DNA from 3 places in the Ruania suaedae genome. Region 3 is predicted to be linked to each of the others. Evidence: predicted binding sites of a transcription regulator. Region 3 holds the regulator's gene; each other region holds the start of a gene.
What was found. The regulator LexA, encoded in region 3, represses DNA repair genes until DNA is damaged. The targets are predictions, from matches to a motif close to TCGAACANNTGTTCGA.
Positions count from the first base shown of each region.

Region 1 (9,703 bases), 1.1 Mb from region 3:
CCCCGACCCGCGGTCGCTGCGCGGGCCCGCCACCGCCGCCGAACTTGCGGAGATCGAACCGGTGGCGGGCGCCGCGTCGCCACAGCTGCCCGTGACCTCCACCGGCGTCGACGGCGTCGAGGTCACCATCGAGGACACCTCCCGCCTGCTCGCCCTCGACCTCTACGGCACCCTGACCGAGACCGTCGTCGGACTCGGCTTGGGCGAGAGCCTCGTGGGCCGATCGGTGTCGAACACGGAGAGCTCCCTCGCCGACCTACCTGTCGTCACCCAGAACGGCCACGAGCTCAGCGTCGAGGCGATCCTCGGGCTGGACCCCACCGCCGTCGTCATGGACACCACGCTGGGGCCACCGGAGGTGCCCCAGCAGCTGCGGGCCGCCGGGGTGCCGGTGCTCGTGGTCTCCTCCGAGCGCGGGGTGGACCTGATCGCCGAGCAGATCACGGACGTCGCGGGGGCGCTGGGCGTGCCCTCGGCCGGCGCCGCGCTCGTGGAACGCTTCGAGTCCGACCTGGCCGAGGCCGAGGACTATGTCGAGCGGCTCGCCGGCGAGTGGGACCCGCTGCGGATGGTGTTCCTCTACGTGCGGGGAACCGGCAGCGTGTTCTTCGTGATGGGCGACGGGTCCGGCGGTGACGATCTGATCGAGCACATCGGCGGGACCGATGCCGCCACCGACAGCGGTGTCACCGACATCGCGCCGGCGACCGCGGAGGCGGTCATCGCGCTCGAGCCGGAGGTCATCCTGACGATGACCGGCGGGCTGGAGTCCACCGGTGGTGTGCCGGGCCTGATCGAGCGACCCGGGATCGCGCAGACCACCGCAGGCGAACACGAACGCGTGGTCGACATGTCCGACGGCGACGTGCTCTCGTTCGGGCCGTCCTTCCCGGCCGTGCTCACGGCCCTGGCCGACGCGGTCTACCAGCCGTGACGACGACGGCCCGCCCGCTCGGACGGTGGGATCCCGCGCTCGCCGAGCATGACGGCGAGCGGGCGCCTGAGGAGCTGCCGCGCCGGGACTCCCGGGCGGTGGTGACGGGGGCGGCGCTGCTCCTCGCGCTGCTGGTGCTGTGCGTGCTGTCGCTCCACCTGGGGCAGTACCGCATCCCGCTCGCGGAGGTCGCCGACAGCATGCTCGATGCCGTCGGTCTCGGGGACAGCCTGGCCTCCCCGGCCGACGGCGTGCTCTGGGACGTGCGCCTGCCGCGCATCCTGGCAGGGCTGCTCGTCGGCGCCGGGCTCGGGACGGCGGGGGCGATCACCCAGGGATTGTTCGGCAACCCCCTGGCCGAGCCCAGCGTCGTCGGCATCACCTCGGGCGCCGGGGTGGGCGCGGCAGCGGCGACGGTGCTCGGCTCGGCCGCCACGATGACCGTGGCCGTGCCGGCGGCTGCCTTTGCCGCGGGCATCGCCACCACGATGCTGGTGTGGGCGCTCGCCGGCTCGGTGCGCGGCGGCGGCACGGTGGCGCTCGTGCTCGTGGGTATCGCCGTCAATGCGGTGGCCGGGGCGGCGTCGTCCTTGCTGATCTTCCTGGCCGACAGCACCAGCCGTGAGGCCGTGGTGTTCTGGCAGCTCGGCAGTCTCAACGGGGCGATGTGGTCCGATGTACGCATCGCCGGAGGGCTCGTGGCCGTGGGCCTGGTGTGGGCCTTCTTCCTGGCCTCCGGGCTCGACTCGCTCGCGCTCGGTGAACGTGCCGCCGTCCACACCGGTCTGGACCTGCGGGCCTTCCGCGTGCAGGCCGTGCTCGTGGCGGCGCTGCTGACGGCGGCCGCCGTGGCCGTGGCCGGCATCATCGGCTTCGTGGGCCTGATCGTCCCGCATCTGCTGCGCCTGGTGGTGGGGCCGCGCCAGCGCTACATCCTGCCGCTGTCCGCCCTGGGTGGTGCCGTCCTCATCGCCGGTAGCGACCTGGTGGCCCGGACCGCCGTGCCCTTCGTGGACCTGCCGATCGGAGCCCTGACCGCCGTGGTCGGGGGCCCGGTCTTCTTCCTGCTGCTGCGGGCCCGGATCGCGGCATGAGCAACACCTCAGCTCCGTCCCTCGTGGTGGAGTCCCTCGTGGTGGACCGGGGCTCGCGGCGGGTGCTCGAGGGCGTCGGCTTCCACGCCGCGCCTGGCACGGTCACGGCGGTGATCGGCCCGAACGGCAGCGGCAAGTCGACCCTGGTGGGTGCGATCGCGGGCGACGTGCCCGTGGTGAGCGGCACCGTGCTGCTCGACGGCAGCCCGGTGCCGTCCCTGCGCCCGTCGCAGGCGGCCCGGCGGCGCTCGGTGTACACGCAGGAGACGAGCGTCTCCTTCGACTACCTCGGCGCGGAGATCGTCGCCCTCGGTCGGCGGCCGTGGCGGGCGCAGGAGAGCGCGGCCGGTCGTGAGGCGATCGTGGCCGCGGCGCTCGCGCAGACGCAGATGTCGGCGGCCGCCGGGCGCCGGGTGCTGACGCTCTCCGGAGGCGAGCGGGCCCGCGTGCAGCTGGCGCGCGTGCTGGCCCAGGACACCCCGGTGGTGCTCCTGGACGAGCCGACGGCGGCCCTGGACCTGCGCCATCAGGCGCTGGTGCATGCGCTCTGCCGCGAGGTAGCGGCCGCCGGCGGCACGGTGCTGGTGGTGCTGCACGATGTCGACTCGGCGCTCGCCGTGGCCGACCAGGTGCTGCTGCTCGATCAGGGACGCCTGGCCGTGTGCGGCGCCCCGGAGGAGATCACCGCGGGGCACCTGGAGCGGGTGTACGGGCACCCGGTCGACATCGTCACCCACCCGATCGACGGCCGCCGGCTGGTGCTCCCGCAGCGCGCACCGCGCTGAGCACAGATCAATCACGGCCACTGCGCACCACCAGGTACCTGCCGAGGTTCACGCGAGCTGCGGCGCTCCATCGGGTAAGACAGGTTGGATGGGTGGCGGTTCCCAGTCGGAGTCGGCGCAGGGCGGCGGGTGACGACGGCTCACCGGAGCCCCATCCGGGCCGGTGAAGTGCCAATGGTCGTGATGACGGCTGATCGCGATCTCGCGCTGGTGCACCCGATCATGGTGGAACCAGCACAGCAGGATGCCGTGGTGGGTGTCGGTGGCGCCGCCGCGGCTCCACCAGAGGCTGTGGTGCACCTCGCCCCATCCGGGCGGTGCGGCGCATCCCGGAAAGGCGCAGTGCCTGTCCCGGGCGGTGATCGCGGTCGTCTGGGCTCGGTTGTGCAGGCGCTGGGCACGGCCGACGTCGAGCGGCTGGGAGTCGGACCCGAAGACCACGCGGGTGAACTCCGATCCACACGTGAGGCGAGCGAGCTGGCCGGGGCTGAGGGGGGTGCCGTCCTCGAGGGCCGCGGGTTCGAGGCCGATCATGGCCCGGTGGTCGATCCGGGCGACCAGCGTGGTCCCGTCGGGCACGTCGCCGCTGCGGGCGCCTGGCCGGCGGGCGCCCTGCTCGGCCCCCTCGCCTGGGTCATGCTCGCTGCCCGGTGTCGTGCGCTCAGGTGCACTCGCGCCGGTGTGCTCGGTGTGCTCGGCGTGGTCTGTCGCCAGGCGGTGGAGCGTGTGCGCATCGACGGTGACGGTGGTGTGCGGTCGGATCCGGGCGCCCGGCTGGAGGGAGCCGGAGTCGAGGGCGAGATGGGACAGCGTGATGAGGGCATCGGCCAATCGTGCCGACGGTGTGCGGTCGTCATCGACCACGGGCACCCCCACGATCGCTTCCAGCGCGACCCTCAGGGCAGCGCCGTTCTCGGGCGTGAGCCACCCGTTGATGGCGAATCCGTCGAGGGTCTCGGACACGAACAGGTGCTGCTTGGCGGCGTCCTCGACCCAGTTCCGGTCGGCGGCTTCCGGGTCGGCGCGGATGGCCCAGGCCTGGAGCGCGCGGCGGAAGCGGTCGGCATCGAGGACGGCGGCCTGGGCGACGAGGAAGGCCTCGCCGATCTCCGGATCCGCCAGCGTGTCGATCAGCGTGGAAGTCCTGGTGCAGTGCTGAGCCATCAGGGCGGCGTGATCGGCGCTGATGGCACCGGCGGCGAGCGCCGCTTCGGTGGCAGGAAGGTGCTGGTGCAGGTTCTGAGCGGTGCGGATGCGGGCACGGGTGGGTCCGAGCCGGCGGTCGGTCCGGTCGGCCCACCAGGTGGGCAGGCTGCGGTATCCCGAGGCGGCCCAGGTGCCGTCGGCCTCGACCGCGACGGTCAGGTGATGGGCGAAGGCCTGTAGTCGCCGTTCGATGTTCTCGACGCTCTCGACCAGCCCGGTGAGGCGCCCGGAGGGGAGATCGTGGAGGTCCGCGTCCATCAGCGCTTCCAGCTCGCGACCGACCTGTTCCAGTCGGCCCTCGAGCTGGTCCGCGGTGGCGGTCACGGAGGCCTCCTCGGGTCGACGGCGGGTTCGGGATCGTGCTTCTCAGCGTAGTACGGATGTTCGTATGGATCAAGACTTTTCGTTGCAATCACGGGAAAAAATCCGGATGGGGGTTGTGGACGAAGGTGCATCGGCCACGGGGCTGTGGATAGCCATGGCGCGGCGCTCGCTGTCGTGCGCCGGTGCACCGGTCATGCACCGGCCGGCGCCGACCGGTGTAGTCAGCGCAGCCGCGCGGCGGCGGCGACCGCGGCGGTCGCCATCAAGACGCTCGACCCGGCCAGCGCCACCTCGAGCGAGGTGAGCGTGAGCAGCCCGCTCACCGTGATGATCCCGAGCGATTGCGCCGTGCGCAGCAGCGCGAACACCTCGGCCCGGCGCAGTGGGGGCGCCAGCCGATCGAGCGCGAGCGAGTAGTGGGTCCCCAGTGGAGCGAGAAGCGCTCCGACAAGTACCGCGCCCAGGAGGGTGGACCACAGCGCAGGCCCGAAGGCGATCAGGACGGTACCGATCGTCGTCACCAGCAGCTGGAGCACGACGATGCCCTGGCGGGAGGTCCGGTTCCGGACGCTCACCCAGACGCCTCCCGCCACGGACGCCAGGCAGAGCGTCGTGGCGAAGAGAAAGCCTGCGGCGGGGTCCAGGCCGAAGCGGATAGCCAAGGACACAGCCCCCACCTCGATCCCTGCCACCGCGGCCGACCCGGCCATGGCGCACCAGAGCCAGAGCCCGATCTCCGGAGTGATGAGCCCGGGGCGCCTGCGCGCCGCGGGCCCGGCCGGTTCCGCCGCATGCGGCGCTGCTGCGTCCGTCGACGAACGCGGCGCCGGTGGCAGGAGGGCCAGCGAGCCGGCGCCGAGAATGCCGAGCGCGAGCACGGCCGCGGGCGCCGAGACCGAACCGAGGAGCGAGGCGAGCGCAGGGGCGCTGACGAACACCACCTCGTTCATGGTCGCCGCGATACCGAGGGCGCGCGGCAGCCCCGCGGGCCGGACCACGGTGTTCAGTGCCGTCCGCATATGACCGTAGGCGGCGCCGCTGACCACCCCGGCCAGGGCCGCCGCGGCGATGAGGAGTGCGAACGGCAGCTGCAGATGTGACAGCAGCGCCGTGGCGATGAGGGCGAGCGTGCGGATCGCCACCAGCAGCCGCACAGCTCCGGTGGTGCTGAATCGACGGCTCATACGCGTGACCGGTACGGCGCCGATCACCTGCGCGCCCGTCATGGCCAGTACCATCGCCGCACCGCTGTCCGCCGTACCCGTCAGCGGTAGCGCGAGCAGCGCGAAGGCGATCGGGGCCGCGGCCTGCGGCACGGAGAAGCTGGCGTAGGAGAACAGCCACCGGGCGAGCGCGGTTCGCGAGGTGCCGGGTGATGCAGTGACGATGCTCTCCTCCTCACCGATACACCCGAGCGCTGGTTCCGGAAACGATACGTTGGCTCACATGCAGATCGCTCTCCACTCCCGCATCAAGCCCGGCCACGAAGAAGCCTACGAGCGTGACCACCAGGCCATCCCCGAGGGGATGGTCGAGGAGTTCGCGCGCCTGGGCGTGCACGACTGGAAGATCTGGCGCAGTGGCCGGGATCTCTTCCACCTCGTCGAGTGCGACGACTTCGAGGCGGCCATGCGCGAGCTGGAGCACAGTGAGCCGAACGCGCGCTGGCAGGAGTTCATCAACACCCATCTGGACGGCTTCGCCAGCTTCGGCGAAGGGCCGACGGCCACCAGCGTGCCGCTGGTGTGGACGTTGCAGGACCAGCGGCGGTCCTGACGCCACTCAGAACAGCGCGAGCACCTCGGCCGGGTCGACCTCCTCGAGCGAGGCGTGCCGCCAGCGCGGCTCCTGCCCCCGTTCGATGAGGACTGCCCGCACTCCCTCGATGAAGTCACCGGCCCCGGCGCCCCGCATCAACCCCGTGCCCAACCGCAGGTCCTGGTCGAGCACGTCGGCCACGGTCGGCATCCGGGCGGCACGGCGGATGGCCTCGAGGGTGAGCGCCACCGAGAACGGGCAGCGCGAGGACAACATCGATGCCGCCTCCTGTGCCTCCGGCTCCGGGCGATCACGCAGGCGGGAGGCCACCGCGACCGGGTCGTCGCCGCTGAAGCAGTCGTCGATCCACGCGCGGTGACCGACCGAGCCGCCCGGACGGCGGGCCGGCTCGAAGCCCTCCACCGGCTCCAGGGGCGCGCCCCCGGCCCATCGCGCGCACAGCCGTTCCCAGGCCTCGGCCTCGATGAGCTCATCAGCGAGCCCGGCGGCGATCGCTTCCTGCCCGCCGGCTCGCGCCCCGGTGAGGGCGAGGTAGGTGCCCAGCTCACCCGGAGCCCGGGAGAGCTCGAACAGCGCACCCACGTCCGGGAAGAAGCCGATCGCCGTCTCCGGCATCGCGACGGTCGTGCGAGAGGTCACCAGCCGTAGCGAAGCGTGCCCGGCAAGCCCGATTCCGCCTCCCATGACCACCCCGTCCATGAAGGCGGCGACAGGGATCCGGGCCTGCGCGATCAGCCGGTCGAGGGCGTACTCGGCCTCCCAGAACTGCACCGCGCGATCGACGTCGCCGGCCAGCAGCCAGTCCCGGATCGCGCGCACATCACCGCCCGCGCACAGGCCCCGGTCACCGGCGCCGTCCAGGGCGAGCGCCTGGACCGACCCGTCGTCGGCCCACGCATGCACCTGGTCACTCACCGCGGTGACCATTTCCGTGGTGAGGGCGTTGATGGTCTCGGGCCGGTTCAGCCGGATCCGCCCGAGCGCGCCGTGCCGGGCGACCAGCACGTGCTCGCCGGCGCGAGTCCAGGGGAAGGCGTCGGGGTCGGTGATCGGGTCCGGCACGGGTGCCTCCTACGTGATCAGTCGGGCGGGCCTGCCCTCCTTCCGAGTGTGGCCCCCCGACCCGGTGCGCGCACGGCGTCGCTCCACCGCCGGTCTCATCCAGTGATACGAGCTGGAGGCAGGACATGAGACAGGTAGCATCGGAAACTCACCATCCAGAGCGGCCGAGAGTCCTGGCTCGACGACGCCGCAGCAACCCCTCAACGGAAGCCTCCCGCGGGGAAGGGTGCTACAGCCAGGTCCGATGGAGTTCTGATGCAGGCACAGGTCCACCCACCCGACGGCGGGGGTCCCCCATGACCACCGCCACCCTCTACCGCACCCCCCGGCCGGGGCCGTGCATCTCGTTCGAGCTCTACCCGCCCCGCACGCCGCGAGGCGAGGAGACGATCGGGCGCACCATCGGTGCACTGGCCGATCTCGCCCCCGACTACTTCTCGATCACCTATGGCGCCTCCGGCTCCACGCGTGCCACCTCCCGGGAGCTGATCTGCCGGGTCCGGGACGAGACCCGCATCACGCCACTGGCCCACCTCACCTGCGTCGGAGCCAGCGCCGAGGATCTCGACGGCTACGTCGCCACCCTGCTGCAGGCGGGCGTGCGCGACTTCCTCGCGCTCCGCGGCGATGCGCCGGCCGGCGAACCGGACTGGCGTCCCCACCCTGAGGGTCTCACCCGTGCCAGTGAGCTCGTGGCGCTGCTGCGGCAGACCGCCCGCGACCACCTCGGCGAGGAGGGGGACGCCGTCAGCATCAGCGTGGCCACCTATCCCGGCGGCGCCTACGACGCCCAAGGGCGGCCCCGCATCGAGGACGACGACGTCGCCGCCCTCCTGGAGAAGCAGGCCGCGGGAGCGGACTTCGCCATCACCCAGCTCTTCTACGACGCCGGCCACTACGCCGAGCTCGTCCGTGCCGCGCGCGCGGCGGGCGTGCGCATCCCGATCGTGCCGGGCCTGATCCCGCTGACCGACCCGCGCCGGCTGCGCCGGATGGTCGAGCTCACCGGCGTGCCGGTGCCGCCCGCGCTGCTCGAGGAGCTCGACAGTGCGCCGGACAAGGAGGAGGCGTACCGGCGCGGACTCGCCGCCAGCGTCCGGCTCGTGCACGAGGTGCTCGAGACCGGTGCGCCCGGGATCCACTTCTACACGTTCAACTCCTCGCGCGCCGTGCTGGACCTGCTGCGCGAGTCCGGCCTGCGGCCCACCTGACCCGGCCCGCCGACGTCCACTGACTCCCACTCACACTGCACCGCCCCCTCGTACTCCCACCCCGGCAGGGGACGACCACCCGATCCACCGGAGGACTCGATGACTCAGCACACCCACGACGCCCAGCCCTTCCCCGCCACCACCGTGCTCGGCTACCCCCGCATCGGCCCGCGCCGCGAGCTCAAGCGCGCGCTGGAGTCCTTCTGGTCCGGTGCCACCACCGAGCCCGACCTCGCCGGGGCGGGCTCCGCCCTGCGCCGCCGCACCCGCGAGCACCTGAGTGGCCTCGGCCTCGACCCGCACGCGGCGGCCATCCCCTCCGACTTCAGCTACTACGACCAGGTGCTCAGCACGGCCGTGGCCGTGGGTGCCGTCCCGGAGCGGTTCGGCATCGACGCCGAGGGGCCGGTCGGCCTGGCCGACTACTCCCGCCTGGCTCGCGGCGACGCCGGGACCGCCCCGCTGGAGCTGACCAAGTGGTTCGACACCAACTACCACTACCTCGTGCCCGAGATCGGCGCGCAGACGCCGCTGCGTCACATCCCGGGTTCGGCTCCGGTGGCCGAGTTCCTGGAGGCCAAGGAGCAGGGCACGCTGACCCGGCCCGTCCTCGTCGGGCCGGTGACCTTCCTGGCGCTGGCCAAGGGCGAGGAGGACACCGACCCGCTGGACCGGCTCGACGACCTCGTCGAGGTCTACCGGCAGCTGCTCTCCGAGCTCGCCGCCGCGGGCGCCACCTGGGTGCAGCTGGACGAGCCGGCGCTGGTCAGCGACAACGGCGCCGTTCCCGCGCCGCGGCTCACCGGGGCCGCCGAGCGCGCCTACCGGCAGCTGGCGCAGGCATCCGCCCGCCCGCAGCTGCTCGTGGCCGCACCCTACGGCGACCTGCGCGAACGGTTCGCCGTGCTGGCCGCCACCGGCGTGGAGGCGATCGCGCTGGATCTGGTCAAGGGATCCATACCCGACGACGGCGCCCTCGCCCAGGCCTCCCACCTCACCCTGGTCGCAGGGCTGGTGGACGGCCACAACGTGTGGCGCACCGACCTGGACGCCGCCACCGAGCGGCTGCACCAGCTACGGACGGCCCACCAGGGGCGCGTGTGCGTGGGCACCTCGACCTCGCTGCTGCACGTGCCGCACACGGTTGCTGACGAGCAGGCGCTCCCGGAGCGGCTGCGCTCCTGGCTGGCCTTCGCCGACGAGAAGGTGGCCGAGGTGCTCGCCCTGTCCGCAGGCCCCGACGGCGCAGCCGAGGCCTTCGCCGTGGCGCGCGGCGCCGTCGCGGATCGCGCCGGCGCACCCGGCGTG
Region 1 covers NZ_CP088018.1:284,813-294,515, forward strand. The annotation lists gene LQF12_RS01230 (heme/hemin ABC transporter substrate-binding protein) at 1-934, shown strand, start outside; gene LQF12_RS01235 (FecCD family ABC transporter permease) at 931-2,028, shown strand; gene LQF12_RS01240 (ABC transporter ATP-binding protein) at 2,025-2,813, shown strand; gene LQF12_RS01245 (HNH endonuclease signature motif containing protein) at 2,862-4,343, opposite strand; gene LQF12_RS01250 (MFS transporter) at 4,565-5,659, opposite strand; gene LQF12_RS01255 (L-rhamnose mutarotase) at 5,790-6,119, shown strand; gene LQF12_RS01260 (enoyl-CoA hydratase/isomerase family protein) at 6,126-7,184, opposite strand; SAM riboswitch class I at 7,333-7,435, shown strand; gene LQF12_RS01265 (methylenetetrahydrofolate reductase) at 7,481-8,395, shown strand; gene metE (5-methyltetrahydropteroyltriglutamate--homocysteine S-methyltransferase) at 8,495-9,703, shown strand, end outside.
Region 1: LQF12_RS01245 (HNH endonuclease signature motif containing protein) is a predicted target of LexA. The motif match lies at 4,392-4,407, and genes of this name have one in related genera.

Region 2 (9,703 bases), 1.7 Mb from region 3:
GGTCTGGGCCAACTGACGCAGATGGGAGATGCCCTCACCGACGCGACCGAGGATCTCCTCATAGCCGACCTCCTCGGCCCGTGTGCTGCGCCGACGCTCGGAGCGGCCATGGCGGTGCGCCCACGGGACATGCGCACGGGGGTTGGCGCGTGCGCTCTCGCGGGCATAGCGGATCGTGCCCCAGGCGGTGGCCAGCTCGCGATCCATCGCGGCGGTCTCTGCGACCCACTCGTCAGCACGGTCGGTGTCCCAGGACTGCTCCAGCTCCTCCCCCATCTCCACCAGGACCAGCCCCATCCGACGATTGATGCTGTCCACGTGCCGCGCAGCCTGACGGTCACGCAGCGGAGGCACGAGCAGGATGTTGACCAGCACGCCGACCCCGACCCCGACACCCACCTCGAGGAGTCGGTCATCCAGCAGCGGTGCCTGATCGTCGAAGCCGTTGCTGAGCACGAAGATCGCGGTCGTGGCGATCGCCACGCCCTCCGCACGCAGCCAGTTGAGCCGTGACCCGGCCATGCCCACGAACACCGCGAGCGCGAACGCCCACAGACTGACTCCGTCGAACAGCGTGCCGATGAGGAACGCCACCCCCACCCCGAGACTGGTCGCGACAGCGGTCTGGACACCTCGAGTCAACGTCCGGTAAACCGTCGCATGCACAGCGAGCAAAGCCGTCCACGGTGCGAGGAACGGCATCTGGGAGTCGAGCACGATCGCAGAAAGCCACCAGGCCAGCGTGGCTGCGATCGTGCACTTGAGGATCTGCAGCAGATCCGTCACGAACGCGGCCGTCCGCACGCGCGCGACGATGCGATGGAGCAACGATAGGCCGACAGCAACGGCGGCGGTGGGTTGGTGGGCCATCTGACCACACTATGGCTGGCGATTCCCCACGGCACCCCGCGCACCCGGGGCGGCTACTACGCCGTCGGTCGGGCGCCGTCGTAGGCCAGGAAGCGGCGCTGTGTCAGCGCCAGCACGGTGATCACGACCAGGCACAGCACTCCGCCGACGACGGCCGCCCACCCCTCGCCGAACCACGAGGCCTCGGCACCCACCATCAGGTCGCCGAGGCGCGGCCCGCCGGCGACGACCACCACGAACACCCCCTGCAGTCGTCCGCGCATGGCATCCGGGGTGGCGGCCTGCAGGATCGTCTGGCGGAAGATCGAGGAGATGGAATCGGCCGCGCCGGCCACCGCGAGCAGCACGAATGCGGCCACCAGCGCCCACACGACCACGTCGTCCGGGGAGGTGCGGCCAACGAGCAGGAGCACCACCCCGAAGCCGATGACGGCAAGGGCGAAGACGGCGATGGCCGCGACGATCACCTTTCCCTGCGCTCGCACCCCGGCGAGGCCACCGGAGAGAGTGCTCGCCAGCACCGCCCCGACGGCGATCGCGGCCGTCAGCATCCCGGTCGTGGTTTCGCCGCCACCGATGAGCACCACCCCGACGGCGGGGAAGAGCACCCGGGGCATGGCCAGGATCATCGCACTCAGGTCGAGCAGGAAGGTCATCCGCAGATTCGGCCGGGTGCCGAGGTAGCGCAGCCCCTCGAAGACGGAACGCCAACCGACGACTCGAGGCTTCGCCGCGACGTTCTCGCCCTCCCCTGCCGGCTCCGGCGGGATGTCGGGCAGTCGCCACAGCGCATACAGCGAGGCTGTGAACAGCAACAGGTCGAGGGTGTAGGCGACGCCAAACCCCTGCCAGGCCACCAGCACTGCCCCCAGCAGCGGCCCGAGGGTGAGGGCGACGTTCCAGGCGAGAGTCTGCAGCGCATTGGCCGCGGCGAGCTGAGTGATCGGCACCAGGCGCGGGATGATCGCCGATCTCGCCGGGTTGTTGACGGCGCTCGCGGCCGACTGGAGGGCGACCAGCACGTAGAGCAGCCACACCGACTCCAGCGACAGCCACGCCTGCAGGGCGAGCAGCCCGGTCACGACGAACAGCACCGTGGAGGCGCTCAGCGCCACCCGGCGGCGGTCGAACTGGTCCACCAGGGCCCCGCCGTACAAGCCGAGCACCACCAGCGGGACCAACGCGAAGATCCCGAGGATGCCGACCGCGAGGGTGGAGGCGGTGATCGCGTATACCTGCAGGCCCACGGCCACCGTGGTCAGCTGGGTGCCGAGATTGGAGATCCCCAGCCCCCACCACAGTCGCCGGAAGGCACCGATGCGCAGCGGCGCGGTATCGGCGAGCAGGCGGGGCACGAGCCACGAGCCTACGCCTGACGGTCAGGTGCGCTCACTCCACCCGCCAGCAGCCCTGGAGGTGATCGTCGACCATCCCCGCCGACTGCATCAGCGCGTACATCGTGGTCGGTCCGACGAATCGGAAGCCGCGCCTGCGCAGTGCCTTGCTCATCGCGGTCGACTCCGGCGTGAGGGCGGGGACGTCGTTGAAGGTGCGTGGCCGTGCACGTGCGGCCGGGGCGAAGGACCACATGAGAGCGTCGAGCTCGCCCTCGGCCATCGCCTGGACGAGCCGCGCGTTCTCGATGGTCGCGGTGATCTTCGCTCGGTTGCGGATGATTCCGGCATCGCCCATGAGGCGCTCGACATCGTCGTCGCAGAACTGCGCCACCTCCGCGGGGACGAAGCCGGCGAACACCTCCCGGAACCGCGGCCGCTTGCGCAGGATCGTGATCCAGGACAGGCCCGCCTGAAATCCCTCCAGCGCCATCTTCTCGAACAGGGCCCGGTCCCCGTGCAGCGGGAAGCCCCATTCCTGGTCGTGATACCGCTCGTAGTCGGCGTCCGAACCGACCCAGCCGCAGCGGGTGCGCCCGTCGGTTCCGGTGATGAGGGTGTCCATGGGCTCAGCGTAGGGAGGAGCACTGGAGAAGCACTGTCAGAACAGCGACGCCTGCACCGGCCGCGGGTCGACGTGGGCCACGGCCGGCATCGCCGGGTCTCCGACGGCGTCCGGATCCGTCCGCAACGTCCACCTCGCACCACCTTCGGCCTCGTCGCGGACGAACCCGTGGCGACGGCGCAGCCTACACACCCGCTCGGCAAGCCAGTCGCGATACTCGCTGCTGGTGTAGGAGCCGCGCCCGAAGAGCGCCCGGTACTTAGGCACCAGCTGCGGGTACTCCCGGCCGAGCCAGGCCAGGAACCACTCGCGCGCGCCCGGGCGCAGGTGCAGCGGCCCGGCGGTCACCCACGCGCCACCGGCCTCGCGAATGGCCCCGAACAGGTCGTCGAGATGCTGCTCGGAGTCGGTGAGCCACGGCAGGATCGGCATCGCCATCACGGTCGGGCGCAGGCCGGCGTCGGCCACCGCGCGGATGAGTCCGAGCCGGGCCTGTGGGGTGGGCGTGCCGGGCTCGACCCGCTGCTGCAGTTCGGGATCGGTGAACGCCAGCGAGATGCCGACGCCGATGTCGACGTGCTCGGCGGCCGCTTGCAACGCCGGGAGGTCGCGGCGCAACAGCGGGCCCTTGGTGAGGATGGAGAACGGGGTGCGGGACGCCGTCAGGGCCTCGATGATGCCCGGCATCAGCCGGTAGCGGCCCTCGGCACGCATGTACGGGTCGGAGTTGGTGCCCAGCGCGACGTGCTCACGCTTCCAGGACGGCCTGGCGAGTTCGGCGCGCAGCACCTCAGCCACATTGGTCTTGACGACGATCTGGGTGTCGAAGTCGGCGCCGGAGTCCAGGTCCAGGTACTCGTGCGTCTTGCGCGAGAAGCAATAGGAGCACTGGTGGAGACACCCACGCGTGGGGTTGATCGTCCACGCGAACGGCATGTTCGATCCGCCGGGGACCTTGTTCAGGGCGCTCTTGCACAGCACCTCGTGGAAGGTGACGCCCGCGAACTCCGGCGTGGTGACGCTGCGGATCAGCCCGCGCAGTGGCAGCAGCGCTCCGGCATCGGTGGCTTGCTGGGCATCCCATCGCATGGCACCAGTCGAACATACATTCGACGACGATGGCGAGCGCCGACACGCGCAGCGCATCTGCGCCGCCTGCCCGGGGAACTGCCACCGGCCACATCCGCCGGCCCATGACCGGCCGATGGGCCCGAAACTCGGGGTGAACCGCGCGAAGGGGTCAAAGATTCGACCCCTGGGTGCGGGCGGCTACGCCGAGCGGCGCGCCTCCTCGGCCTCCATCTGGGCGACCCACTCGCGCTTCATCGTGCGCCACTGGTCGTCGTTGGTCCCGCGCTTCCAGTAGCCCGAAGCCGAGAGGTCGGCCTTGTCCACGCCGCACTCGAAGCGCAGGAAGGACCGCAGCTGCTTGACCACGTCCGCGTCGCCGTGGACGAAAGCGTGGACCCGGCCGGCGGGGCGGTCGAGCCCGCGTACCGCCGCCACCAGCGCCTCCCCCGGCTGCGATCCCTCGCTGGCCGAGCGGTGGATCCAGGTGACCTCCGCACGGGCGACTGTCAGCACCGGCTGCTCCTCGGCCGGGTCGGCGACCTCGACGAAGGCGTGGACCACCGCACCCTCGGGCATGGCCTCCAGCGTGGCGGCGATCGCCGGCAGTGCACTCTCGTCCCCCACCAGCAGGTGCCAGTCGGCGCCCGGGTCGGGTGCGTACCCGCGCCCCGGGCCGAAGAGCTGCACCTGATCACCCGGTTGCGCGGTAGCGGCCCAGGGCCCGGCGATGCCCTCGTCGCCGTGCACGACGAAGTCAATCGTGGCGTGCCCGGTCTCGGGGTCCCAGGCGCGGATCGTGTAGGTGCGCATCACCGGCCAGTCCTCGGCCGGGATCCGCTCCTTGACCTCCTCCAGGTCGAAGGGTTCGACGACGCTGGTTCCGGGGCGGGGCAGCAGCACCTTGACGTAGGTGTCGGTGTATCCCTCCGGGTCCACCTCCAGCGCGCCGCCGCCCGGTGCGCTGAGCACCAGCCGCACCATGTGCGGGGTGACCCGCTCGTTGCTGACGACCTCGGCGCGCTGCGCCACTCCCTTGGGCACGGGTGCCCTCCTCATCCATCGGCTCGGCGCACCTCGCTCCGGCGCACCGTTCTAAGGTAAGGCTAACCATCTGTGTGCGCAGTGGCCAGTGACGTGGGCGATGCCACACTCGAACCGTGGAGATCTCCGACGGGGTGCTGGTGCTCACCTCACGCACGATGCACACCACCAGTACCGTCCTGTACGAGGGTGGCGACGCCGTCGTGGTGGATCCGGCGTGGCACGCCGACGAGCTCTCGGCCCTGGCCGACCTGCTGGCGGCCCGGGGCCTGGCGGTGAGGCTCGGCTGGGCGACACACGCCCATCACGACCACGTCCTGTGGCACCCGCGGCTGGGGCGTGCCCCACGGCTCGCCAGCCCGGCCGCCGCCCGCGAGGCCGATACCCGTCGAACCGAGATCCGCACCGCGCTCGATCTGCCGGCCGAGCTGCTGGCCCTGGCAGGCCTCCTCGAGCCCCACGACGGCGGCCGGCTCCCCTGGCGGGGACCGCGCGCCGAGATCCTCGTCCACGACGCCCACGCCGCCGGGCACAGCGCCCTATGGCTGCCGGGGCCGCGGGTGCTGATCGCCGGTGACATGCTCTCCGACGTCGAGATCCCGCTGCTGGAGACCAGCACCCCGGAGCAGTACCGTGCCGGCCTGGACCTGCTCGCCCCGTACGTGGAGCAGGCGGAGGCCCTCATCCCCGGGCACGGCACCCTCGCCCGGGCGGGCACGGCCGACTCCCCGGTGAGCAGGCTCGCCGCGGACCGCCGCTACCTGAACCGAGCCGGTGGGGATGATCCGCGGCTGCGCGCGGCGCCGGACTGGCTGCACGAGGCCCACGCGCAGAACCTGCGCCGGCTGCCGTGACCGCAGCGACACGGCAGCGCCGGTCTGCGGCGGCAGTGCCCCGCAGGCCGGCACAGCCGTGTCGGTTCGGTCAGCCGGGCGATGGGGCCAGCCGGCCTCAGCGCTTCTTCTGGCTCTTCTCGCTCACCGGTTCCTGGCCCGCCGCCCGGCGGCGCCGGTAGTACTCGCGCGCCTCACGCTGACGCTGACCCTCGACGCCGGAGCCGATCACCGCACCGACGTGCTTGTCGGTGTACCCGAAGGCCTCCACGAGCGAGCCCGCGTGGGCTCGCAGCCGAGGCAGCAGGCGGTTGATGTAGGAAGTGACCGTGCGGGCCCGCTGGCCGGAGATGCGCCCGTTGATCAGGTACCAGGCCAGGTTCTTCTCGATCGTCACCAGCCCGAACAGATCCCGCAGCCAGGTCATGACCTTGCGGGTCTGGTCGTCACGGATGCCGCCGAGCGCCTCCGTGAAGGCTTCCCACTGCAGCAGCTCGGCGTGAGCCCGGGCCGCCTCGATGAGATCGTGCTGGTGGGAGTTGAACAGCGCCTGCTGCACGTCCGCCGGCGCACCCTTGCCGGCCCGGAGCGCCAGCGCGATCTCCTCGACCATCGACTCCACCCGGTCCTCGAGCAGCTCCCGCTGGGCCTCGGGGTCACGGATCTCGCCGGCGGAGCGGGCCCGCGAGCCGCCGTCCTGGATCGACTGCGCGGCGCGTCGCAGCGGCGTGCGGTGCAGTGTCATGTCCACGGCGCGGTCGGCCACCCACCGCACGGCACCGGCCACGTCCATGGTGGCCATCTCGCGGCCGTAGTCGGTGAGCAGGCGCTTGCCCACGAGCTGCAGCAGGACATGGTTGTCGCCCTCGAAGGTGGCATAGACGTCCATGTCCTGGCGCCAGGTCACGAACTTGTTCTCGGCCATGTACCCGGTCCCGCCGCAGGCCTCACGGGCCTGCTGGATCGTCTCCAGCGCGAGCCAGGTGCTCATCGGCTTGGACGCCGCAGCGAGGGTCTCCAGGTCCTGCCGGTCCTCGTCGGAGTCGTGCTCACCGGAGAAGACCTCGTCGAAGCGCTGCCCGAGCTGGTTGTGCATGAACTGGGCGGCGTAGGTGCGCGCGATGAGCGGCAGCAGCCGGCGCTGGTGCTGCTGATAGTCGAGCAGCACCGTCTCCACGTCCTCGTCGGCGCCGGTGAACTGCCGGCGCTCGTTGCCGTAGCGCACGGCCGTGGCCAGGGCCATCTTGGCGACCACCACTGCGGCACCACCGAGGGACACCCGCCCCTGGACGAGGGTGCCGAGCATGGTGAAGAAGCGCCGCCCGGGGCTGTCGATGGGGGAACTGTAGGTCCCGTCAGCAGCGACGTCGCCATAGCGGTTGAGCAGGTTCTCGCGCGGGATGCGCACGTGGTCGAAGTGCAGGCGGCCGTTGTCGACCCCGTTCAGACCGCCCTTGAGACCGTCGTCCTCCCCGCCGATGCCGGGCAGGAACTCCCCGGCGGCACCGTCCGGCCCGGTCTCGCGGATGGGCACGTAGAACGCGTGCACGCCGTGGTTGACGCCACCGGTGATCAGCTGCGCGAACACCACGGCGGCGAGCCCGTGGTCGGCCGCATTGCCGATGTAGTCCTTCCACGCCCCGCGGAACGGGGTGTGGATCTCGAACTCCTCGGTCTGCGGGTCGTACGTGGCGGTGGTGCCGATCGCGGCCACATCGGAGCCGTGACCGGTCTCGGTCATGGCGAATCCGCCCGGCACGCTCAGGTCCATCGCACCCGGCAGCAGGCGGTCATGGTGCTTCTCGGTGCCCAGGTGCAGGATCGCCGCACCGAAGAGGCCCCACTGCACGCCGGCCTTGATCTGCAGCGAGGGATCGGCCACGACGAGCTCCTCGAAGCCGGCGAGGTTGCCGCCCGGGTCGTCATGCCCGCCGAGCCGCTCGGGAAAGGCCCGGTTGACGACGTCGAGCTCGACCAGGTAGCGCGCCTGTTCGAGCACCCGGTCCCGGTGCTCGCGCACGCTCAGGTTCTCCTGCCGGCGTAGCCGCTCATCGAGCATCAGGTCCCGCACCTGCCGGCGGTAGGTGCCCCACCGCCCGTCGAGCAGGTCGGCCACGACGCGGGTGTCGAGGGTCAGGTCGGACGCCGCGGTGCGGTCCGCTGTGGTGCTCATGAGTGCTCCCGGGAGGATGAGGTCGGGTGGAGGAAGGCTCCGGCGCCACGCCAGAGCCAGTCGGTCACCAGGTCGGCCAGGGTGTCGGCCGACGGGCGATCGTCGGAGGTGTCGGCAGTGCCGGTCGGGTTGTCGCCGAGCCACCTGTCTCCCACGCCCCGGACGAATCCGACGACGCCGACGGCCCATGCGGAGGCGAGGCGGGGATCTGACCCGGCGGCGGCGAGCACGTCGCGCAGCGGGATCTCCACCGAGGCCGAGATGGTGGCCTGGAACAGCGACAACTCAGCGAGCTGGGCGCCACCGCTGCCGGCCGCGCCGTCCCCGGTCCTCGTGATGAAGCGGTAGACGTGGGGGGACCGGGCGATCATCGAGGCGTACACGCCGACCATCGCGCGCAGCCGCTCACGCGGCTCGGAGTCGGCATGGGCAGCGGCGTCGAAGGCCTCGGCCATCTCCTCCAGGACGAGTTCGCCCACCGCACTCTGCAGCCCCGCCTTGTCGGCGAAGTAGCGGTAGACGATCGACTTCGAGGTCTCCATGGCGGCGGCGAGCTCGTCCATCGACAGGTCGGGGCCGGAGTGGTGCACGGCGCGGCGGGCGGCGCGCGCCAGCACGCGCCGGCGCTCGGCCCGATGGGCATCCCACCGGCGGGACCGCCCGTCCGTTCCCTCGTCGGCCGAGTCGCGCCCGGGCCCCGGATCTGCTGTGACGCTGTTCACGTACTCAGAGTATCAGGTACCATGAGTTCTAGACACCTTCCCTGCTGCTGGGAGGCCCGGATCGGGGAAGGATCGAGTCACCGCTCCTGGCATCCACCTACGACCGCGAGGATCACCCATGGCACCGAAGCCCGACCAGAGCAACCCACCCACGGCAGCCGGCACCCGCGCCGCCGTCATCGGCTCCAACCGGATCCCGTTCGGCAAGGCGGGCGGCGCCTACCGCTCGGCCTCGAACCTGGACATGCTCACGGCCGCGCTCAGCGGACTCGTGGCCCGTTACGGCCTGCAGGACGAGCGCCTCGGCGACGTCTCCGCCGGCGCCGTGCTCAAGCACTCCCGCGACTTCAACCTCACCCGCGAGGCCGTCCTCGGCTCCGGGCTCGATGCGCACACCCCCGCCTTCGACGTCCAGCGCGCCTGCGGCACCAGCGTGGAGACGGTCGTGTCGATCGCCAACAAGATCGCCCTGGGCCAGGTCGCCTCCGGTGTCGCCGGCGGCGTGGACACCACCTCCGACGCCCCGATCGTGGTCACCGACCGGCTGCGCAAGACGCTGCTCCAGCTCAGCCGCGCCAAGACGCTCCAGCAGCGCCTCGGCCTCATGGCGCGGTTGCGCCCGGCCGATCTGGCGCCGGTGGCCCCGAACGTGAACGAGCCCCGCACCGGCCTCTCGATGGGTGAGCACCAGGCGATCACCACCCGCCGCTGGGGCATCACCCGCGAGGCGCAGGACGAGATCGCGCTCGCCTCCCACCGCAACCTCGCGGCCGCCTACGAGAACGGCCTCTTCGACGACCTCGTCACCCCCTACCGCGGCCTCGTGCGCGATGAGTCGCTGCGGGCCGACACCACCGCGGAGAAGCTCGCGAAGCTCAAGCCGGTCTTCGGCAAGGACTCCCCGGACGCCTCGATCACCGCCGGCAACGCCACCCCCCTGTCCGACGGCGCAGCCGCGGTCCTGCTGGGCACCGACGCGTGGGCCGCCGAGCGCGGCCTGCCGGTGCTGGCGCACGTGGTGGACGCCGAGTCGG
Region 2 covers NZ_CP088018.1:3,103,242-3,112,944, forward strand. The annotation lists gene LQF12_RS14360 (FUSC family protein) at 1-870, opposite strand, end outside; gene LQF12_RS14365 (MFS transporter) at 927-2,225, opposite strand; gene LQF12_RS14370 (DNA-3-methyladenine glycosylase I) at 2,260-2,829, opposite strand; gene LQF12_RS14375 (Rv2578c family radical SAM protein) at 2,866-3,918, opposite strand; gene LQF12_RS14380 (siderophore-interacting protein) at 4,099-4,941, opposite strand; gene LQF12_RS14385 (MBL fold metallo-hydrolase) at 5,058-5,795, shown strand; gene LQF12_RS14390 (acyl-CoA dehydrogenase family protein) at 5,893-7,947, opposite strand; gene LQF12_RS14395 (TetR/AcrR family transcriptional regulator) at 7,944-8,669, opposite strand; gene LQF12_RS14400 (acetyl-CoA C-acetyltransferase) at 8,788-9,703, shown strand, end outside.
Region 2: LQF12_RS14375 (Rv2578c family radical SAM protein) is a predicted target of LexA. The motif match lies at 3,927-3,942, and genes of this name have one in related genera.

Region 3 (9,703 bases):
AGTGGGGCACGTTGACGGCGAAGCCCATCGCATCGCGCCCCTCCTGGCCGAGCCGCAGTTCGAGCAGCGCTGCGGCGCTGCCGGGTACCTGCACCCGGGAGAAGTAGTTGGGGTAGGCCTCGATCAGCTCCCCGCGCGAGGCGTGGGCGGTCACCGTGAGTGGGCGCGTGTGCGGCACGCCCATCGGGATCCCGTGCACGCCGATGGTCAACCCCACGCGGTAGTCCTCGACCACCGTGCCGACGGCACGCACGAATCGTTCCCACTGCAGGTCCGGCTCCATCCCGTGCAGCAGGAGCATCGGGGCGCCGTCGTCGTCACGCACGAGGTCGACGACGAGCTCGGGCTGGTCGTACTCGGTCCAGGTGCCCTCGTCGAAGGTCATGACGGGCCGGCGCGAGCGGTAGTCCACCAGCCGGTCGACGTCGAACTCCAGCAGCCGCCGCGACGGCAGCTTCTCGGTGAGGTGGCGCGCCAGCAGGTGCCCGGCGTGGCCGGCATCGATCGAACCCTGCATGGCGTGCACGAGCACCGGTGACTCGTCCTCGTGCAACTCCGGCGGGTCCTCGACCACGCGGTACAGCTCCCGGGGATCGCTCATCCTCATCCTTCGCCTCGCCCAGCACGTCCATTGACTGCACGCGGCAACAGTGGCCGGGTGCTCACGATTCCCTCGTTCACCCGCAGCGAAACCCTGCCGCGCCGGTCGCCGCCGGGCGCCCGAGAGCCCGGCGTCATCGTGGATAATAGATCGTCGCCTCACGACCCGAGCACGAAAGGGAGCGCCGATACGTGGCCTCTAGCGATGCGGTGCCCGATCCTGCCTCGGCGGACTCCTCGGTGGCTCACCGGCTCGAACAGGAGCATCTGGACCGCGTCTACGCACGTCTCGACGACCTGCGCGAGCACACCCGCACCCGTCTCGGCGCGGTGCGCCGCACGGGCGCGACGGGCAGTCACCAGAACCGCTCCGAGCGGGACGCCTTCGCCACTCTGTACGAGGACAGGCTCGCCCAGCTCAACGCGGTCGAGGAGCGCCTCGTCTTCGGCCGGCTCGACCTGGCCGGGGACGAGCGCCGCTACGTGGGCCGCCTCGGCCTCTCCGACGCCGAGCACGTGCCGATGCTCACCGACTGGCGTGCGCCGGCCGCGCGCGCCTTCTATCAGGCCACGGCCGCCCATCCCGGTGACGTGGTGCTGCGCCGGCACCTGCAGACCAAGGACCGCCAGGTGGTCGGCATCGAGGACGACGTGCTGGATCTGGACGCCGTCGCAGACACCGACGTCGTGCTGTCCGGCGAGGGCGCCCTGCTCTCGGCGCTGAACGCCCAGCGCACGGGACGCATGGGCGACATCGTCGCCACCATCCAGGCCGAGCAGGACGCGGTGATCCGTTCCGGGCTCGACGGCGTCCTGATTGTCGAGGGCGGGCCGGGCACCGGTAAGACCGCGGTCGCGCTGCACCGCGCGGCCTACCTGCTGTACGCCCACCGTCAGCGGATCGAGCGCTCCGGAGTGCTGCTGATCGGGCCGAGCCGGGTGTTCCTGCGCTACATCGAGAAGGTCCTGCCCTCCCTCGGCGAGACCGGCGTGGTCGCGATCACGATGGCGGACCTGGTGCCGGGGATCGACGCCACCGGCACCGAGAGCGACGAGGTCGCCGAGATCAAGGGCCGCCGTGAGTGGAGCTCGATCATCGCGGCAGCCGTCCGTGCCCGCCAGCGGGTGCTGCCCGAGCGGGACCTCGTGGTCGGCTCGGTCCGGCTGCGCCTGCTCGAGGACGACGTGCGCCGGGCGCAGGAGCGGGCCCGCCGCACGCGCTCCCCGCACAATGTGGCCCGGGTGACATTCGTGCGTCACATGCTCTCGTCGCTGGCCGCGCAGTACTCGGAGAAGGTGCCGGGTGTGGGAGAGGACGACCGCGCCGACATCATCGAGGAGCTGCGCGGCTCGCGCGATGTCCGGATCGCCCTGAACCTGTGCTGGATGCCGCTGTCGGCGACCGGTCTCCTCGAGGACCTCTACGCCAAACCCCACCGGCTCGCCGAGGCCGCGCCCCGGCTGTCCGCCCGGGATCGCCGGCTGCTCGAGCGCGGGCGCGGCGAACCCTGGACGCCGGCGGACGTGCTGTTGGTGGACGAGGCGGCCGAACGCATCGGTGAGGACGACGAGGCGGAACGCTCCAGATCACAGGCCGATCAGAGCCGGCGTGAGGCCGATGTCGAGTACGCGCGCGAGATGCTGGAGCAGTCCGGGGCCGGCGACGGCCTGATCGACGCCCAGACCGTCGCCGAACGCTTCTCCTCCTCGGGTCCGGAGCTGACCACGGCCGAGCGGGCCCTGGCCGACCGCCGGTGGACCTACGGGCACGTCGTCATCGACGAGGCCCAGGAGCTCTCACCGATGGCGTGGCACGCCCTGCTGCGGCGCAACCCCACCCGCTCGATGACGATCGTCGGCGACGTCTCGCAGACCTCCAGCCGCTCCGGTGCACGCAGCTGGTCACAGATGCTGGAACGCCCGTTGCGCGGCCGGTACCGCACCTCGACGCTCACCGTGAACTACCGCACGCCCGCCAGCGTGATGGCGGCCGCCCGCGCCATGATGACTGCTGCGGACCCCGACCATCCCCCGACGCCGGTCACCTCGGCACGTGAGGTGCCGGACGCCGTCGCGGTCTCCCGAGCCGAGGACCTGCTGACCACGCTCGCCGACGTCGTCTCCCAGGAGCGTGCCCGCCTCGACGGCGGCCGCCTGGCCGTGATCGTGCCGACCGGGCTGCGCTCCGCCGTCGTGGACGCGCTCGGCGGACATGGGCGGATCGACCTCACCCAGGAGGTCGTGGTGCTCGATCCGACGGCGAGCAAGGGGCTCGAGTTCGACGTCGTGGTGCTGGCCGAGCCCGCGCGCATCCTCGCCGAGGCCGGGCGGCCCGGCGACCTGTACGTGGCGATGACACGCCCGACCCGTCGGCTGCACATGGTCCACACCGAGCCGCTGCCCGCGGGCCTCGAGGCGTCCAGCACCTGAGAACGATTGGGACTTCGGCGCCGGCAGGAGCACGATGGGGCCGTGGTCAAGGCACTCCTCCTCGAGAACATCCATCACCTCGGCAGTGAACTTCTGCAGGGCTCCGGCTTCGACGTCAGCACCCGGCCCGGTGCGCTCGACGAGGACGAGTTGATCGAGGCGCTCCGTGGCGTCCAGGTTCTGGGCCTGCGGTCCAAGACCAACCTCACCCAGCGCGTGCTCGAGAACGCCCCTGACCTGCTGGCCGTGGGCGCGTTCTGCATCGGCACCAACCAGATCGACCTGCGCGCTGCGGCCGAGGCGGGCGTGGCGGCGTTCAACGCCCCGTTCTCGAACACCCGATCGGTGGTCGAACTCGCGCTCGCCGAGATCATCGCGCTGACCCGGCGGCTGACCGAGAAGGACAAGTCGCTCCACGCCGGGATCTGGGACAAGTCCGCCAGCGGCGCCCACGAGGTGCGCGGCCGCACGCTGGGCATCGTCGGCTACGGCAACATCGGCACCCAGCTCTCGGTCGTGGCCGAGGCGCTCGGCATGCGGGTGATCTTCTACGACACCGCCGAGAAGCTGGCGCTGGGCAATGCACGGCGGATGCCCAGCCTGGACGCGCTGCTGGACGAGGCCGACGTGGTGACGCTCCATGTCGACGGCCGCGCCGGGAACGCCGGGATGTTCGGGGCCGGCCAGTTCGGTCGTATGAAGGCCGGCGCGATCTTCCTCAATCTCTCCCGCGGGTTCCTGGTGGACTACGCCGCGCTGCGCCGGGAGGTGCTCGAGGGCCGCATCGCCGGTGCCGCGGTCGATGTGTTCCCGCACGAGCCCAAGAGCCAGGGCGACGCGTTCGACTCCGAGCTGCGGGACCTGCCGAACGTGATCCTCACCCCGCATGTCGGCGGGTCGACCGAGGAGGCTCAGCAGGACATCGGCACGTTCGTGGCCGGCAAGCTGCGCGACTACCTCGAGAACGGGGCCACAGCGCTCAGTGTGAACCTGCCCGCCCTCATTCTGGACCGGCCCGATCAGGAGACGCTGCGGATCGCGCACCTGCACCACAACGTCCCGGGCGTGCTGGCGGCGGTCAACCAGACGCTCTCGAGCGCGGGGGTCAACATCGAGCGTCAGACCCTGAGCACATCCGGTTCGACCGGCTACGTCGTCACCGACGTCGGCAGCGACCTGCCGGCGGACACGATCGCCCGGCTGGAGGCCATGGAGGCGACGATCCGCGTTCGCGCGCTGCGTCCAGGGGCCGAGGACTGACACTCACACAGACACACAGACCCAGACGCACAGACGCACAGACGCACAGACGCACAGACGCACGCTCCCGGACCCACGCCGGGCCCGGGAGCTGGTCGGTCAGCCGGACTTGCGGCGGAAGACTCGCCGACCCCCGCTGCCCTCGACCTCGGGTCCGTGCACCTGGCCGGTGTTGCGCGCGCCCTGGGCGCTCGGGTGGTCACGCTCGGCCTTGCGGTCGAGCGCCTCGCGCATCCGAGCCTTGGCCGCTGCCATCGGATCCTCCCGCTCGGGCGCGCCGGCCTCCTCTGCATGCGGTGCGTGTGCCACAGGTCCTCCTGTCGTCGCGCCCTGAGGGGCCGGTCGGCCCGGGCCCGGACGGCGGTACTCGGCCCTCCCCCAGCGTGCACCGGATGCTCGGCTACCACCAGGGAAATAGCATCGTGGCATGACGACGCCGTATCACGCCGCACCTTCGCGCTACGACTCGATGCCGTGGCGCCGCTGCGGCCGGTCCGGCCTCGACCTGCCGGCCATCTCCCTCGGACTCTGGCAGAACTTCGGGACGGACCGCTCCCTGCAGACCCAGCGCGATATCGTGCTCCACGCCTTCGATCGCGGGATCACCCAGTTCGATCTCGCCAACAACTACGGGCCCCCGCCCGGTGCCGCCGAGACCGTGTTCGGCCGGCTCCTCACCGGCGAACTCCGGGCCCACCGGGACGAGCTCGTCGTGGCCACCAAGGCCGGATACCGGATGTGGCCCGGCCCGTACGGTGAGGGCGGCTCGCGCAAGTACCTGCTCGCCTCGCTCGACGCCTCGCTGCGGCGGCTGGGGGTCGACTACGTCGACATCTTCTACAGCCACCGCTTCGACCCGACCACACCGCTGCACGAGACGCTCGGCGCGCTCAAGAGCGCCATCGATTCCGGCAAGGCACTCTATGCAGGCATCTCCTCCTACTCGGCGGCGCGGACCCGTGAGGCGATGGCGGTGGCGAGCCGGATCGGTCTCGACCTGGTCGTCCACCAGCCCTCGTACTCGATGATCAACCGGTGGGTCGAGGAGCCGGACGGGAGCGGGGAGAGCCTGCTGGACGTGCTCGACGACGTCGGCCTCGGCGCCGCGGTCTTCTCGCCGCTCGCCCAGGGGATGCTGACCCGCAAGTACCTGCACGGCATCCCGGAGAGATCGCGCGCAGCGGGCGAGGGGCCCTTGCGCACCTCGTTCCTGACCGAGGAGAACCTGGCCCGCATCCGGGCGCTGAACGCCATCGCCGAGCGACGCAACCAGACCCTCGCGCAGATGGCCATCGCCTGGGTGCTCCGCGACCCACGGATCACCACCGCGCTGATCGGGGCCTCCAGCGTGGACCAGCTCGATGACACGCTCGGCGCGCTGGACCACCTGGACTTCACGCGCGAGGAACTGGCCGCCATCGACGAGCACGCTCACGACGGCGGCGTGAACATCTGGGCGAACAGGTCCAGCCGGCTCTGAGCCCGGCACCGCGCCGCCGGGAGCCTCCCCGGGGTGTCGCCGTCGGTGGCCCGGGCTTCCCCTCCCGAGCCACCGACGGCCGTCTCAGGGCAGGGACCGGGCCTGCGCCCGGTCCTCTCGCAGCGCAGTGATCGCTGCCTCGAAGTCCTCCAGCGAGCAGAAGGACCGGTACACGCTCGCAAAGCGCAGATAGGCCACCTCGTCCAGCGCCCGGAGCGGGCCGAGGATCGTCAGGCCGACCTCGTGCGCGTCGACCTCGGCCACGCCGGTCGAGCGGACGGCCTCCTCGACCTGCTGGGCGAGCAGGGCGAGATCGTCATCGGAGACCGGGCGGCCTTGGCAGGCCTTGCGCACACCCGCGATGATCTTGTCCCGGCTGAACGGTTCCACGGCACCGGAACGCTTGACGACGCTCAGGCTCGTGCTCTCGACGGTCGTGAACCGCCGCCCGCACTCAGGGCACTGCCGCCGGCGGCGGATGGAGGCGCCGTCGTCCGCCGTGCGCGAATCGACCACGCGCGAGTCGCCGTGGCGACAGAACGGACAGTGCACCGGTCGGGATACCTCTCGTCGAGACGAGGCCGCAAGAACCCAAGATCTGCGGCAGTCACACTAGTGTAACTACTAGATCTGGGCAGCGGCGGACAGGACCCGGCCGTCCGCGTGCAGGCACGGGCGGACCGCCACGGACGGGCCGTCACGGGCACGACGTCATCCCGCCGCCGGCACGCTCAGCTGCTGGCCGGTGTGCACGGTCGAGTCCGTGAGTCCGTTGAGCGCCATGATCTGCTCGACCACGGGGCGGACATCCTCACCCGGCGCGGCCACGCCCTCGGCCACCACCCACAGGCTCTCGCCGGCACCGACGGTGACCGTCGCCACCGCAGCCGGTGCGGACTCGTCAGCAGGAAGCGCGAGACCGAGCGCCGACCCGAGCGCGGCCGCCGCGACGAACGCCAGCAGGCTGAGGACGACCTGCCCGCGGCGCGTCAGCCGCGCAGGGCCGGTGGCGGCGTCAGCCGACGACCGCGCATCCTGCGTTGGGGGCGCCGGCACGAGTTCCGGTACCGCCACCAGGTGGCGGGGACGGGCGGGGGCGGGGCGAAACTCCGGGGTCGGAAGGGCAAGGGCGCTCATCTGCGCTCTCCTCTCGATCGTGCTCTCGGGAGCAATTCGAGCCAGCTGGCATCGAACACTCGTTCGTCGAACATCTGTTGCGACCGTAGCACGCATGTGCGACAGTTGTCGACACGCCAGTCGAACAGATGTTTCCGATGCTGCGACGCTCGCCGTAGGGTGAACATCGACTCTGGAGAGCACACCACCGACCACCGACATCGACTCCACCGTCGAGACCCGAGGCCCCTTGGAGGACGCCGTGAGCCGCGCGAAATCAGACCCGAAGGACCGTCCTGGACCGGACGGGCTCAGCCCGCGTCAACGCAAGATCATGGACTCGATCCGCACGAGCCTCGAGAAGAAGGGCTACCCGCCGACGATGCGGGAGATCGGCCTGTCGGTCGGACTGGCGAGCCCGTCGTCGGTGAAGTACCAGCTGCACCTGCTGGAGAAGAAGGGCTACCTGCGCCGGGACCCGGTCTCCACCCGTGCGATCGAGATCATCCACCCCGATGACGCACAGGAGGTCGCGGCGGAGCCGGAGGAGCTGACCCTGCACGACGGTGGCCAGGCCGATGTGCGCGCGACCTACGTCCCGGTGGTCGGCCGGATCGCCGCCGGCGGACCCATCCTCGCCGAGCAGGCGGTGGAGGACGTCTTCGCACTCCCCCGCCAGCTCGTCGGCGAGGGTGACCTGTTCCTGCTCAAGGTGGTCGGTGACTCGATGATCGACGCCGCCATCTGTGATGGCGACTGGGTGGTGGTCCGGCAGCAGAAGGTGGCCGAGAACGGTGAGATCGTCGCCGCCATGATCGACGGCGAGGCCACCGTCAAGACCCTCAAGCGCACGTCCGAGGCGCTCTGGTTGCTCCCCGCGAACCCCGCCTACAGCCCGATCGACGGCACCGACGCCGAGATCCTCGGCCGGGTCGTGAGCGTGCTGCGCTCGCTCTGAGCACGGCGCCGGCCGGCAGTCAGAGCCCGCAGCGCCGCGCCGTCTCCCGGACCGAGTCCGCGCTGGCCCGCAGTGCCGCGAGCTCGGCGTCATCGAGGGGGATCTCCAGCTGACGGGACACACCCGTGCCGTCGACGACCGACGGGACGGAGAGGCAGACCCCGGAGATCCCGTGGTATCCCTCCAGCAGGCCGGAGACGGGCAGCACGGCACCTTCGGCGCGCAGGATGGCCTGGCTGATGCGGGTGGCAGCGAGACCGATCGCGTAGTTGGTGGCGCCCTTGCCCTCGATGATGCGGTAGGCGGACTCGACCACCTCCCGTGCGAGGCGGTCGCGCACCGACGCACCGAGTTCGGGGAGCTCACGAGCGGGCACGCCCCCGATGGTCGCCGAGCTCCAGATCGCGACCTCCGAGTCCCCGTGCTCACCGAGGACGTAGGCGTGGACGTTGCGCACGGCCACACCACAGGCGGTCGCGACGAGGTAACGCAGCCGGGAGGAGTCCAGCACGGTGCCCGAGCCGAGGACCCGGGCCGGTGGCAGTCCTGAGATCTGCTGGGCGGCGTAGGTGACCACGTCGACCGGATTGGTGACCATCAGATAGACGGCGTCGGGAGCAACCCGGACCAGGCCGGGCAGCAGCGTCCGCATCAGTGCGACGGTCGTGCCGGCCAGGTCCATCCTGCTCTGCCCGGGGTGCTGCTTGGCGCCCGCAGTCACCACCACCAGATCCGCGCCGGCACAGATGTCGATCTCGTCCGATCCCTCCACGCTGCCCATCGGCACGTACTCGATCCCGTGTGCCAGGTCGAGCGCCTCCGCCCGCACCTTGGCTCCGTCGACGTCGTAGAGCACCACCCGCCGCGCCACGCCGTGCATGAGAGCCGCATAGGCGTAGGTGGCGCCCACCGCACCGGCTCCGACGACGGCGATCGTGCCCGCGCCCGCGCTCACGACGACGCCAGTCGTCGCAGGGCGGCCAGCACCACGTCACGATCGGTTGTCGGCCACAGCGGCGGCAGACTCGCGGTGAGGAAGGTTCCGTAGCGTGCGGTGCGCACGCGCGGGTCGAGCACCGCGACCACCCCACGATCGGATGTCGAGCGGATCAGCCGGCCCGCGCCCTGGGCGAGCAGCAGCGCGGCGTGGGTGGCCGAGACGGCCATGAAGCCGTTCCCGCCGCGGGCAGCCACGGCCTCGGCCCGGGCCGCCTTGACCGGGTCGTCGGGACGCGGGAAGGGGATGCGGTCGATGAGCACGAGCCGGCTCGACTGCCCCGGGACGTCCACCCCCTGCCAGAGCGAGAGCGTGCCGAACAGCGAGGCGGCGGGATCGGCCGCGAACTCCCGCACCAGCGTCGGCAGCACGTCCTCGCCCTGCAGCAGGACCGGTGTGTCCAGCCGCTCGCGCATCGCCTCGGCCGCGAGCTGCGCGCCGCGGCGTGAGGAGAACAGCCCGAGGGCGCCGCCTCCGGACGCGGCCACCAGTGCCTCGATCTCGTCGAGCACGCGCTCGTCCGTCCCGTCCCGTCCCGGCGGCGGCAGGTGCCGTGCCACATAGACGATCCCCTGCCGGCCGTAGTCGAACGGCGAGGCCACCGACTCGGCGCGGTAGCTGCCGGCGCGCAGGCCCAGCGCGCCGGCAGTGGCCTCGAAGGTGCCACCGAGGGCGAGGGTGGCCGAGGTCAGCACGGCGCTGCGTCCGGCCAGCAGCTCGCCGGCGATCGGTCCCGCGACGTCCAGCGGTGCGACCATCAGTCGCGAGGCCTCCCCCGGTCGGCGGCCGCGCTCGCACCAGAGCACATCGGTCTTGTCGGTCACCCGGTCCGAGAGCAGCCGGTCCGCCACCTCGAAGAGCA
Region 3 covers NZ_CP088018.1:1,397,449-1,407,151, reverse strand. The annotation lists gene LQF12_RS06445 (proteasome assembly chaperone family protein) at 1-601, opposite strand, end outside; gene LQF12_RS06440 (HelD family protein) at 793-3,030, shown strand; gene serA (phosphoglycerate dehydrogenase) at 3,073-4,290, shown strand; gene LQF12_RS06430 (DUF5302 domain-containing protein) at 4,390-4,599, opposite strand; gene mgrA (L-glyceraldehyde 3-phosphate reductase) at 4,718-5,770, shown strand; gene nrdR (transcriptional regulator NrdR) at 5,855-6,322, opposite strand; gene LQF12_RS06415 (LysM peptidoglycan-binding domain-containing protein) at 6,482-6,907, opposite strand; gene lexA (transcriptional repressor LexA) at 7,221-7,844, shown strand; gene LQF12_RS06405 (L-lactate dehydrogenase) at 7,864-8,799, opposite strand; gene LQF12_RS06400 (ATP-dependent DNA helicase) at 8,796-9,703, opposite strand, start outside.